Regions from separate parts of the Amycolatopsis ponsaeliensis genome, predicted to be linked through region 1. Evidence: riboswitches for the same ligand, from Rfam matches in the RefSeq annotation. Region 1 holds a riboswitch; each other region holds the start of a gene.
What was found. Region 1 has a riboswitch for thiamine pyrophosphate ahead of thiO (glycine oxidase ThiO). Riboswitches for the same ligand answer to the same signal wherever they lie in the genome.
Positions count from the first base shown of each region.

Region 1 (4,203 bases):
GGCGTGCACCTCGAGCTTGATGAGATCGGTACCGAGCGCCTCGCGCGCCAGCTGCGCGGTGAGCACGGCTTCGGCGGCCGTGCGGCAGCCCGCGGTGTTCGGCAGCAGCTCGATCCCGAGCCTTCTCAGGAGTTCGAGGACGCCGGAGCCGCCTTCGGCGTCGGCGCGGCGCATGGCGACGGTGGTCAGCTCGGTGCCGGACGCGACCAGCGCGCGTTCGAGCACGGCGAGGTTCGCCGCGCCGCCGGTGCCGATGATCAGCCGGGACGTCAGCTTGGCGGTGCCGATGACCAGCGGTTCTGCGTCCATTTCAGCCTCCCTGGACCGCGGTGAGCACGTCGACGCCCGCACCCTTCGGCACGGCGGTGGTCGTCCAGTCGCTCCGGCGGACGACGACGCCGTCGACCGCGACGGCGATGCCGGGCCGCTGCCCGCCGGACGCGTCGAGGACGTCGGCGACGGTCGCGCCGTCCGGGAACTCCGTCCACTTCCCGTTGAGCTTGATCTCCATCAGGCGTGCTCCTTCTGGTGCAGGCGGGCGGGTGAAGCCGCTTCGACGCCTTCGGGCGGCTTCTCGCCCTCGAGCCAGGCGACCACGGCGTCCGCGGTCACGGGGGCCATCAGCAGGCCGTTGCGGTGGTGCCCGGTGGCGGCGAAGACGCCGTCGTCCAGGACCCCGATGTAGGGCAGCACGTCCCGGCTGCCGGCCCGCAGGCCCGCGGCGGTCTCGACGAGCTCGTACTCGGTGATCGCGGGGAAGACGCGCTCGGCGCCCTCGATCAGCTCGCGGACGCCGCGCGCGGTGACGGCCCGGTCGAAACCCGCCTCGTACTGCGTGGCGCCGAGGACGAGTTCCTGATCGCCGCGCGGGACGAGGTAGATCGGCCGGCCCTCGACGACGGCCCGGATGGTGCGCGTCGGCGGCGGCAGGCAGCCGCGGCGGGGTTTCAGGCGCAGGATTTCGCCTTTGAGCGGGCGGACGGCGTCGGCGAGCTGCGCGTGCAGCCGGCCGGTCCAGGCACCGGCGGCGAGCACGACGGCGTCGGCGTCCGGGATCCGTTCGACGCGCTCGCGGACGAACCGGACGTCGCGTTTCTGGCAGGCCGCGTACAGGGCGTGGAGGAGTTTCCGGTTGTCCACGGCCAGGTCCCCGGGCACGAGGAGTCCACTTCGGACGGACCCGGTGCCGGGTTCGAGCCGCTTGGTCTCCCGGCCGGTCAGCCGTTCGGCCGCGCGGCCGATCGAGTGCAGGTGCCCGGCGAGGATGTCGAGGTGACCGGCGTCGGCGCTGTCGAAGGCGACGACGAGGGTCCCGTGCCCGGCCAGGCCGGGGTCGACGCCTTCCTGCGCGAGGTCGCTCGCGAAGCCGGGCCAGCGCCTGAGCGACTCCTCGCCGAGCGTGAGGACGTCCTCTTCGCCGGGCCAGGCCTCGGTGACCGGGGCGAGCATGCCGCCGGCCAGCCAGGACGCGCCGCCGCGGACGGGTTCGGGGTCGTAGAGGGTGACCGGGTTGCCCTGCCGGGCGGCACGCCAGGCCGCGGACAGGCCGATCACGCCGCCGCCCACCACTGCCAGGTTCGTCATGGAATCACGCTCCCTGCGCCGGCATGACCCGGATCAGGTTCCACGGTCGGAGCGGCAGCTCCCTCTCAGCCCATGCCTCGGGCTCCCGTGCGGACAAGTCCACCCTAGCTCGCGAGGTACGGTCGCCGCTATGCCCGCCCTCTCCGGTGACAAGATCCGCGCCCGCCTCGACAGCGCGCGCCTGTACCTGTGCACGGACGCCCGCACCACCCGCGGCGACCTGGCTTCCTTCGCCGACGCGGCCTTGGCCGGCGGCGTCGACATCATCCAGCTGCGCGACAAGACCGGGGCACTGGAGGCCGCGGGAGAGATCGCGGCGCTGGAGGTGCTGGCGGAGGCGTGCGCCCGGCACGGGGCGTTGCTGTCGGTGAACGACCGGGCGGACGTGGCGCTGGCGGTCGGCGCGGACGTGCTCCACCTGGGCCAGGACGACATCCCGGTGCCGCTGGCCCGGCGAATCCTCGGCGACGACGTGGTGATCGGCCGCTCGACGCACTCGGTTCCGCAGGCTTCGGCCGCGGCGTCGGAGCCGGGCGTCGATTACTTCTGCACGGGCCCGTGCTGGCCGACGCCGACGAAGCCGGGGCGTTCGGCGCCGGGGTTGGACCTGGTCCGCGCGACGGCGGCTTCCGCTCCTGAACGGCCGTGGTTCGCGATCGGCGGCATCGACGGTCCGCGGCTCCCGGAGGTGCTGGACGCGGGGGCGTCGCGGATCGTGGTGGTCCGGGCGATCACGGAAGCGTCGGATCCGGAGGCCGCGGCTCGGAAACTGCGGGCCCGCCTCCCCTGACCCGCGGATGCCATGAGGGGCACCTTCATGGCTCTTAAGTCCATGAAGGTGCCCCTCATGACAGTTACGGGGTCGGGGTGGCCGCCGCGCCCTGGCTGGTCGCCGGTGCTGACGTCGTCGGCTGCTGGGCCGTCGTGCTCGGGGTCGTCGGCGTGGTCGTCGGGGACTCCGTCGAGGTTGTCGGCGGGGTGGTCGTCTCCGTGGACGTCGACGACGTGCTCGGAGCAGGCGAGTCCTGGGTGTCGTTCGTCGAGGTCGACGGGGTTGTCGACGGCGTCGTGTCCGCGTGCCCGCCGCCGCCGAAGATCTTGCCGATGCTCGAACCCGTTCCGCCGCCGATCTGGGTGCCCGTCGCCGACTCGAAGCCCACTATCGCCAGGATCGCCACCGCGAACGCCGCCACGCTCGTGCCGATGATCAACGGCCAGCGCAGCTTCCGCAGCCGCGAAGGCTCGTCCGGATCCTCGCCGGGCCGGGGCAACTGGACTGTCGGCTGTTCGGCCAGCGCCACCTCGGAACCGGTTCCACGGCGGCGGATTCCCGACGTCGCCAGCTGCCGGGCCTTCGCCGCCGCCGCGCGCGTGCGCTGCAGCGAACGCAGGTAGATCTCGCCGCCGACCGTCGTGATCACGCTCGCCACGCCCGCGCCCACGACGGTCCCCGCCACGCCGAGCGTCGATCCCAGCAGTGCCGCCGTCACCGCCGCCAGTGCCGCTGCCATCACCTGCGCGATGCGCAAACCTGACTTTTCTTCCTTCGCTTCGGAAGCCGCTGCGTTCTCCTTGCTCATGATCCCGATCCGGTAGTAAGTCTTCTCCCCTGTCCAACGCGTAAGGCGCGCGAGTGACTCCCCGCGTTGCCCCGACGTGAGAAGGACCACTCCGAGTGTCCACAATAGACACTCCAGACCGAACATTTTCTTGACATACTCAGCACATGGAACTGGTGACGATCTCTGACATCGAGGCCGCGGCGAAGCGCGTCCAAGGTGTCGCCGTGCACACGCCCCTGCTGCTCCAGACGTGGGATCCCCGCGGAACCCTGTGGCTCAAACCCGAAAGCCTGCAACCGGTCGGCGCGTTCAAGGTGCGCGGCGCGTTCAACGCGATCGGCGCTCTCGACGAGCAGCAGCGCTCTCGCGGCGTCATCGCGTACTCGAGCGGCAACCACGCGCAGGCGGTCGCCTACGCCGCGCAGCAGTACGGCGTGCCCGCGGTGATCGTCGTGCCGGACGTCGCGCCGCGGATCAAGGTCGAGGCCACCCGCGCTTACGGCGCCGAGGTGATCGAGGTGCCGATCGGCGAACACGAGGGGAAAGCGCGCGAACTGGCCGCCGAACGCGGGCTGACCCTCGTCCCGCCCTACGACGACGCGGCCATCATCGCCGGGCAGGGCACGGCCGGCCTCGAGATCGCCGAGGACCTCCCCGACGTCGAGGTCGTGCTGGTGCCGGTCAGTGGCGGCGGGCTGGCCTCCGGCGTCGGCACCGCGATCAAGGCCCGCGCGCCGCACGCGAAGGTGATCGGCGTCGAGCCCGCGCTCGCCGGCGACACGACCGAGGGGCTGCGCCTGGGCCACCAGGTCGACTGGCCCCAGGCCGACCGCGCCCGCACGATCGCCGACGGCCTGCGCGCGCAGCCGTCCGAGCTGACCTTCGCGCACTTGCGCGAGGTCGTCGACGCCATGGTCACGGTCACCGAGGACGAGATCCGCGAGGCCATGCGCACGCTCGCCCGCAAGGCCCGGCTGGTCGCCGAGCCCAGCGGCGCGGTGACGACGGCGGCGTACCTGTTCCACGCGGGCGAGCTGCCGGCCGACCGCACGGTCGC
Region 1 covers NZ_JAPZLD010000031.1:128,122-132,324, reverse strand. Annotated here, with positions in the region: gene QQ657_RS36640 (thiazole synthase) at 1-309, opposite strand, end outside; gene thiS (sulfur carrier protein ThiS) at 311-511, opposite strand; gene thiO (glycine oxidase ThiO) at 511-1,584, opposite strand; TPP riboswitch at 1,578-1,683, opposite strand; gene thiE (thiamine phosphate synthase) at 1,715-2,374, shown strand; gene QQ657_RS36620 (hypothetical protein) at 2,439-3,164, opposite strand; gene QQ657_RS36615 (threonine ammonia-lyase) at 3,311-4,203, shown strand, end outside.

Region 2 (4,203 bases), on a different contig from region 1:
CTGAAGAAGATCGAGGCGGTGCCCGAAAGCGGTGACATTGATGTCGAGGACCTCCAGCTGGTCGGCGAACTGCTCGTTGCCGCGCTCGAGGGATGATGGGCATCACTCCGCTCAACGTCTGATCGCCGGTTCCGTGACTATCGGTCACTAGTTGTTATTTTCATTGGACGCAGGATATGCTGCGTCCAATGAAAGCTTCGCCGAGTCTGCTGCCGCTGCTGCGTTCGCGCATGCAGGGGGAGCTGCTCGCGCTCGTGCTGCTGCACCCGGATCGCGAGTACACCATCACCGAGCTCGCCGAAGCCTGTGGTGTCACGCCCACCGCCGTGCTGCGCGAGGTCGAGCGGCTGGTCGAGGGCGGGATCCTCGAAGCCCGGCGGGTGGGCCGGAGCCGGCTCGTCAAAGCCCGCACGGACACTCCGCTCTACCGGCCCTTGAGCGACCTCATCGCGGTCACCTACGGACCGATGCCACTCCTCGCCGAGGCGCTGTCCGGACTCGCCGGCGTGACCGAGGCCTACATCTACGGGTCCTGGGCGGCGCGCTACAGCGGCGAACCCGGTCCGCCGCCCGGTGACGTCGATGTCCTCGTGGTCGGGTCGCCTGATCCGGACGCGCTCTTCGACCTGGCCGAGCGTGCTTCACGGCGGCTGAGCCGCGAGGTCAACGTGCACCGGATCTCGCCCGAGTCGTGGGCGGCGGACACCGCGGATCCGTTCGTCACCAGCGTTCGTGAACGTCCGCTGGCCCAGCTGAACCTCGACCAGGAGTCTTGATGCCCCAGTGGAACCAAGGCCGTGAACGGATCGACGCGTTCATCACGCGCGGCGCCATCGAGCACGTTCCGGCGTCGCGGGAGGCGGCCGAGGCCGAGCTCGTCAGGGCCCGTACGCACCTCGCGTCGGCGCGGCAGCTGCAGGACACGGATCCGGAAGGCGCCTACACACTGGCGTATGACAGCGCGCGGCGTGCGTTGGCGGCCGTCTTGCAGAACCAGGGTCTGCGCGTGACGAGCCGGGGTGGCCACGTCACCGTCTACGAGGCGGTTCTCGCTCAGCTGGATCCGCCGCTGGGCTCGGTTCTGCGGCCCTTCAACCGGATGCGCGCCCGTCGCAACGAAGTCGCCTACCGATCTTCGGAGGCTCCGACGCTGACGGCGGAAGACGTGGCGGCCGACGTGCCGAAGGTCGAAGCGCTCATCGAGGTGGCCGAGAAGGCGATCCCCAACATGCCACGTTATTGATCGACGACCGCGACGCCGTCGAGCGCTGGTGCCGCTCCGACGAATACGCCGCCGCACTGAAAGTCAGGGCGACGGCGCTCGGTCGGTGGCCGATGTGGCTCAGCCGAGGAGGCCCATCAACGCGATCGCGATCAGCACCACGGCGGGGGCGAGGGCGTTGATCCAGGCGCGCTGGGCGGAGGTGAGGGTGGCGGTGCTGTTCATGGCGCTTCCTAGGGCCGAAATCCGATGCTTCCGCCCTGCTCAGCGCGCTGATCATGTGCTTCGTTAGCGCCTGTGATCGAACTCACCGGCATCCGGGTGACGACGGCCCCGGACCGTGAACCAGAGCACACCTCCGGCCGCTGCCACCATCGATGCGAATGCTGCCGTGCCCACCACGATCGCCTGCGTCATAGCCCGTCTCTCCTAGCAAAGGTCGTTTACCGAGAGACGTCGAACCGGCCGGAAAGTGCACTCAGCGTAACCAGAGTCACAAAGAAGAAAGCACCGAGTCGATCTCGGCCGCCAGCGAGAAGTCCTTCTCCGTCAACCCGCCCGCCGAATGCGTCGAGAGCCGGAACGTCAGCGTCCGCCAGCGGATGTCGATGTCGGGGTGGTGGTCGGCGGCCTCGGCCAGCACCGCGACGCGGTCCACCACCTCGATCGCCTGGGGGAAGCTCGCCAGCTCCGCCTCGCGGGAGATCACCGCTCCGGACCGGGTCCAGCCCGCGCCCAAGCGTTCGTCGGCCTCGGAGTCGCTCAAGATTTCCGTCATGACTCCATCGTCGCGCCTCCTGGACTACGCTGCACGGTTGCCACGGGAGTCCGGTCAGCCGGGCTGAGAGGCGGGGTCACCCGCGACCGTTCGCACCTGACCGGATCATGCCGGCGAAGGGAGGGCTTTCCCTCCTCGTCCGGCGAAGTGCAGGAGGGTAGATGAATAGCAGGGCTGTGCGCGCCGCGACGGCCATCGCCGCTGTCAGCGCCGTCGCCGCTGGGTGCTCGCTGTCGGACGGTGACGGTGGCACGCAGCAGACGCCCACCGTCACCCTCGTGACGCACGACTCCTTCCTGGCGCCGCAGGAGGTGCTCGACGCCTTCCAGAAGCAGTCGGGCATCAAGATTTCCGTGCTCAAGCAGGGCGACGCCGGCTCGCTGACCAACAAGCTCGTGCTGACGAAGGCCAACCCGATCGGCGACGTCGCGTACGGCGTCGACTCGACCTTCGCCTCGCGCGCGCTCAAGGAGGGCGTCTTCGAGCCCTACACCAGCCCGGAGGCCGATCGCGGGCCGCAGCGCTACGCCGTCGACCCCGAGCACCGGCTCTCCGCGGTCGACGTCGGCGACGTCTGCGTCAACGTCGACACGAACTACTTCACCACCAAGGGCATCCCGGCGCCGGAGACCTACGAAGACCTGGCCGACCCGAAGTACAAGGACCTGCTGGTCGCGGAGGACCCGGCGACGGCCTCGCCCGGGCTCGCGTTCCTCCTCGGCACCATCGCGAAGTACGGCGAAACCGGCTGGAAGGACTACTGGACGAAGCTGAAGGCCAACGGGCTCAAGGTGGTCAGCGGCTGGGAAGAGGCCTACACCAAGGACTTCTCCGGCTCGTCCGGCAAGGGGCCGCGGCCGATCGTCGTCTCGTACGCGTCTTCGCCCGCCGCCGAGGTCGGCGACGACGGCAAGCCGCGCACCAAGGCGCTGCTCGACACCTGCTACCGGCAGGTCGAGTACGCGGGCGTGCTGGCGAACGGCAAGCAGGCCGAGAGTGCGCGCAAGGTCGTCGACTTCCTGCTGTCGCAGCAGTTCCAGGCGACCGTCGCGGCCAACATGTACGTCTACCCGGCGCGCCAGGGCGTCGACCTGCCCGCGGGCTGGGCGCAGGTCGCGCCGCTGCCGCAGAAGCCGCAGGCGCTGACGGCCGACCAGGTCCAGGCCGGACGCGAGAAGTGGATCGGCGAATGGCGCACGCTCGTGCAGTCGTAGCGCCACCGCAGACCGCCCGCGGGCTCGGCCTGGCCCTGCTCGGGCTGGCTCCGATCGGGTTCCTGGTGGTGTTCTTCGCCTGGCCGGTGCTGGCGATCATCGGCCGCGGGTTCGCCGCGGGCGGGCTCGACGTCGTCCTCGGCGACGCGCGGACGTGGCAGCTGGCCGGCTTCACCGTGGCGAGCGCGGCCGCGTCGACGCTGGTGGCGGTGCTCGCCGGGCTGCCGGTCGCGTTCCTGCTGGCCCGGGTGAAGCTGCCCGGGGTCGGCCTCGCAAGGACGCTGGTGCTGGTGCCGTTCGTGCTGCCGACCGTCGTCGTCGGGCTGGCGTTCCGGGCGCTGTGGCCGGACGGCGGGGTGCTGCCGATCGTGCTGGCCAACGCGTTCTTCAACGTCGCCGTCGTCGCGCGGACCGTCGCCGGGTTGTGGGCACGGCTGGATTCGCGGACGACTGACGCCGCTCGCGCGCTGGGCGCGTCGCCGTGGCGGGCGTTCCGCTCGGTGACGCTGCCCGCACTGGCGCCGGCGATCGCGTCCGCCGCGGCCGTCGTGTTCCTGTTCTGCGCCACCAGCTTCGGGGTCGTCCTCATCCTCGGCGGCGCGAAGTACCGGACGCTGGAAACCGAGATCTACCTGCGGACCGTCGACCTCCTGGACCTCTCGGGCGCGGCGGCGCTTTCGCTGATCCAGTTCGCGGCCGTGGTCGCCGCGCTGGTGCTCGGCGGGCTGGCGCGGCGGCGCAAGGACGGCGCCCGGATCGGTGCCGCGAACACCCGGCGCCCCCGCGGCGGCGAGTGGCCGGTCGTCGGCGCCGCGGGCGTCGTGCTGGCGCTCCTGCTGACGCCGATCGTCGCGCTGCTCGTCGAATCGGTGTCCACTTCGGACGGCTGGAGCTTCGCCGGTTATCGAGCGTTGACCAGCACCGGCGAGAAGGGTGCGCTGCAGGTCTCCGGCTGGGACGCCGCGGTGAACTCGCTGAAGGTGGCGATC
Region 2 covers NZ_JAPZLD010000037.1:45,061-49,263, forward strand. Annotated here, with positions in the region: gene QQ657_RS40110 (hypothetical protein) at 1-96, shown strand, start outside; gene QQ657_RS40115 (winged helix-turn-helix transcriptional regulator) at 189-776, shown strand; gene QQ657_RS40120 (hypothetical protein) at 776-1,243, shown strand; gene QQ657_RS40125 (4a-hydroxytetrahydrobiopterin dehydratase) at 1,716-2,000, opposite strand; TPP riboswitch at 2,033-2,140, shown strand; gene QQ657_RS40130 (thiamine ABC transporter substrate-binding protein) at 2,162-3,214, shown strand; gene QQ657_RS40135 (ABC transporter permease) at 3,190-4,203, shown strand, end outside.
Region 2: another riboswitch for thiamine pyrophosphate. It lies ahead of QQ657_RS40130 (thiamine ABC transporter substrate-binding protein); the one in region 1 lies ahead of thiO (glycine oxidase ThiO).

Region 3 (4,203 bases), on a different contig from region 1:
TGGTCTGCTCGTAGGTCAGGCTGTCGTCGTCGGTCCGCCGGACCTGCTGGGACTTGGCGGTGTAGTCGGCGACGGCGAAGCCGCGGCCGTCGGTGACGACGAAGTTCATCGACCGGACGCTCGGCGTCGACAGGTCCGGGTAGTAGACCTCGGACAGCTGGCCACCTTGGAGGGTGAACCAGACGTTGCTCGACCGGTCGTGCGCGGTGCCGAAGCCGGTCTTGTTCGCGGGCAGCCAGCTGGGATGGGCGCCCGGAGCGCCGGGAGCCTCTCCCGCGGCCGCCGCTATCCCCGGGATCAGGCCGGTGACCAGCAGCCCGGCGAGGGCGCCGAACATGAGTTTTCGCATATCAACCCCACAGAAAGTCGCTTCTGCACCGTTACAGAAGCGCCTGGAAGTCTCTCGCCGATCCTTCACCGGCGCATGGTCCGATCCGGTGAACCACTGACCGTCACTGGTCCGGTAAAACGCTTGCCCACCGTGTCCGGCGCCCGCGACGATCGGGGAATGCCGAACCTGCTCGCGTTCCTCCCCGCCGCGTTCCTCATCGCGATGGTCCCCGGCCCCGCGACGGTCATGCTGATCAAGCAGGCGGCCCGCGGCTCGAAGCGCAACGCCTTCGCGACCATCGCCGGCATCGAAGCCGGGGTTGCGTTCTGGGGGCTCGCCGCGGTGTTCGGCCTGATCGCGCTGCTCGCGGCTTCTCAGACCGCGTACGACATCCTGCGGTTCGCGGGCGCACTCTTCCTCGTCTACCTGGGGATCAAGGCACTCTTCTTCCGCGGTCGGGGCGAGGAGAAGGAGATCCGGCCCGGCGCGGGCTTCCGGTCAGGGCTGCTCACGAACCTCGGCAACCCGAAGGCGGGCGTGTTCGCCCTGTCGTTCCTGCCGCAGTTCGTCCCGGCCCACGCGGGCGCCGGCGCGCTGCTGGTCTGCGTCGCGGCTTGGATCGCCGCCGACGTCGTCTGGTACTCGGCGCTCGCCCTGCTCGTCACGCGGCTCGGGCAGTGGCTGCGCCGCGACGACGTCAAGCGGTGGCTCGAGCGCACGTCCGGCGGGCTGCTGATCGGCTTCGGCGTCACCGTGGCCCTCGAAGGCTGAGTTCACGAACAGCGAACGGACTTCCGCGGCCTTCGAGCGCACACTTGTAGTACCTGCAACGGTGTAATCGAGGTGCCTTCATGGATGACGCGATGGACGCCTACTCGCGCGCCGTCAGCACGGTCGCCAAGACCGTCACCCCGCACGTCGCCGGGGTGCAGCTCGCGCGCGGCAGTGGCTCGGCGGTCGTCTTCGCCGAGGACGGCCACCTGCTCACCAACGCCCACGTCGTCGCCGACCACCGGCGGGGTGTCGCGACCTTCGCCGACGGCAGCGAGGTGCCCTTCGACGTCGTCGGCGCCGATCCGCTGTCCGATCTCGCCGTGCTGCGGGCGCGTGGCGAGACGCCGTCGGCCGCCCGGCTGGGTGACGCCGACGAGCTCGTCGTCGGGCAACTCGTCGTGGCCATCGGGAGCCCGCTCGGCTTCTCCGGCACCGTCACCGCCGGCGTCGTCAGCGCGCTCGGCCGGGCGCTCCCGGTGCGGCAGGGACGGACCACCCGGGTGATCGAGGACGTCATCCAGACCGACGCCGCGCTCAACCCCGGCAACTCCGGCGGCGCGCTCGCAGACTCCACCGGCCGCGTCGTCGGGATCAACACCGCGGTCGCCGGCGTCGGGCTCGGGCTCGCCGTGCCGATCAACACGACCACCCGGCGGATCATCGACACGCTCGTCGTCGAAGGCCGGGTGCGGCGGGCGTACCTCGGCGTCGTCGGCGTGCCCGCCCCGCTGCCGGACGACATCGCCGAGCGCACCGGCCAGAGCGCCGGGCTGCGGGTGCGCGAAGTCGTCTCCGGCGGCCCCGCGGACCGGGCGGGCCTCAAGGCAGGCGACCTCGTGCTGACCGTCGGGCGCACCCGCGTCTCGGACGCGCAGGGCATCCAGCGGCAGCTGTTCGCCGAAGTGATCGGCACCGCACTGCCGATCACCGTGCTGCGCAACGGAGCCATGGTCGACGTCTACGCGACACCCGCCGAACTGGTCGGGTGAGGTGAGCGGACTTGAGTATGTCGCCCCGGCGTGGCATGGTCGGTGGCACAACACCAACGCGGGAGCTCGCGCCATGGCGGGCTGAGAGGGTGACTTGCGTTTCGCAGGCGTCACCGACCGCATGAACCTGACCGGGTAATGCCGGCGTAGGGAGTGAAAGTCGTTGACGACGCTCGAAAACAAGGACGTCTCCGTCACCACGGGTCCGATCACCGGATCGCACAAGGTGTACCACCAGACCGAATCCGGGCTTCGGGTTCCGGCACGCCGGATCGACCTCTCGAACGGCGAACACTTCGACGTCTACGACACTTCGGGCCCGTACACGGATCCCGAAGCCACCATCGATGTCCACAGTGGACTCCACCGGCTGCGCGCCGGCTGGGCCGACGGCCGTGAGCACAACACACAGCTCGGCTGGGCCAAACAAGGCGTCGTCACCAGGGAAATGGAGTACATCGCAGCCCGCGAGCGCGTCGACCCGGAGTTCGTGCGCACCGAGGTCGCCAGCGGTCGCGCGGTGATCCCGGTCAACCGCCGCCACCCGGAGTCCGAGCCGATGATCATCGGCAAGAACTTCCTGGTGAAGATCAACGCCAACATGGGCAACTCGGCCGTCTGGTCGTCGGTCGAGGAAGAGGTCGACAAAATGGTGTGGGCGACCCGCTGGGGCGCCGACACGATCATGGACCTCTCCACCGGCAAGCGGATCCACGAGACGCGCGAGTGGATCATCCGCAATTCGCCGGTCCCGGTCGGCACCGTGCCGATCTACCAGGCACTGGAAAAGGTCGACGGGGAACCGGAAAAGCTGTCGTGGGAGATCTACCGCGACACGATCATCGAGCAGTGCGAGCAGGGTGTCGACTACGTCACCGTGCACGCCGGCGTGCTGCTGCGCTACATCCCGCTGACCGCGCGGCGCGTCACCGGGATCGTCAGCCGCGGCGGGTCGATCATGGCCGCGTGGTGCCTCGCGCACCACCAGGAGTCGTTCCTGTACACGCACTTCGAGGAACTCTGCGAGATCCTGCGGCAGTACGACGTCACGTTCTCCCTCGGCGACGGCCTGCGTCCCGGCTCGATCGCCGACGCCAACGACCGCGCCCAGTTCGCCGAGCTGGAGACCCTCGGCGAGCTGACGCACATCGCGCGGTCGCACGACGTCCAGGTGATGATCGAGGGCCCCGGTCACGTGCCGATGCACAAGATCAAGGAGAACGTGGAGCTGGAGGAAAAGCTCTGCGGCGAAGCGCCGTTCTACACTCTCGGTCCACTTGCGACGGACATCGCGCCCGGCTACGACCACATCACGTCGGCCATCGGCGCGGCGCAGATCGGCTGGTACGGCACGGCGATGCTCTGTTACGTCACGCCGAAGGAGCACCTCGGCCTGCCGAACCGCGACGACGTCAAGACCGGCGTGATCACGTACAAGATCGCCGCGCACGCCGCGGACCTCGCCAAGGGGCACCAGTACGCGCAGGAGTGGGACGACGAGCTGTCGAAGGCGCGCTTCGAGTTCCGCTGGAACGACCAGTTCAACCTCTCGCTCGACCCGGACACGGCGCGTTCGTTCCACGACGAGACACTGCCCGTCGAAGCGGCGAAGACGGCGCACTTCTGCTCGATGTGCGGCCCGAAGTTCTGCTCGATGCGGATCACGCAGGACGTCCGCAAGTACGCCGAGGAGCACGGTCTGTCCACTGTGGAAGCGATCGAAGCCGACATGGCTTCGAAGTCGGCGGAGTTCGCCGAGGCCGGGAACAAGGTCTACCTGCCCGTGGTGCAGCCATGACTCCGCCCACCGCCCTCACCATCGCCGGATCCGACTCCGGCGGTGGTGCGGGCATCCAGGCGGACCTGCGCACGTTCTTCGCGCATGGTGTCCACGGGCTGGTCGCGCTGACGGCGGTGACCGTGCAGAACTCGTTGGGCGTCCAGGGTTTCACGGAGATTCCCGCCGACGTCGTGACCGCGCAGATCAAGGCGGTGGCGTCCGACATGGGCGTGAACGCGGCGAAGACGGGGATGCTGGCCACGGCCGAGATCATCCGCGCGGTGGCCAAGACCCTGGACGAGGTCGAGGTCGGCCCGTTGGTGGTCGAC
Region 3 covers NZ_JAPZLD010000063.1:523-4,725, reverse strand. Annotated here, with positions in the region: gene QQ657_RS50500 (glycoside hydrolase family 15 protein) at 1-349, opposite strand, end outside; gene QQ657_RS50495 (LysE family translocator) at 509-1,102, shown strand; gene QQ657_RS50490 (S1C family serine protease) at 1,183-2,094, shown strand; TPP riboswitch at 2,143-2,264, shown strand; gene thiC (phosphomethylpyrimidine synthase ThiC) at 2,258-3,892, shown strand; gene thiD (bifunctional hydroxymethylpyrimidine kinase/phosphomethylpyrimidine kinase) at 3,889-4,203, shown strand, end outside.
Region 3: another riboswitch for thiamine pyrophosphate. It lies ahead of thiC (phosphomethylpyrimidine synthase ThiC); the one in region 1 lies ahead of thiO (glycine oxidase ThiO).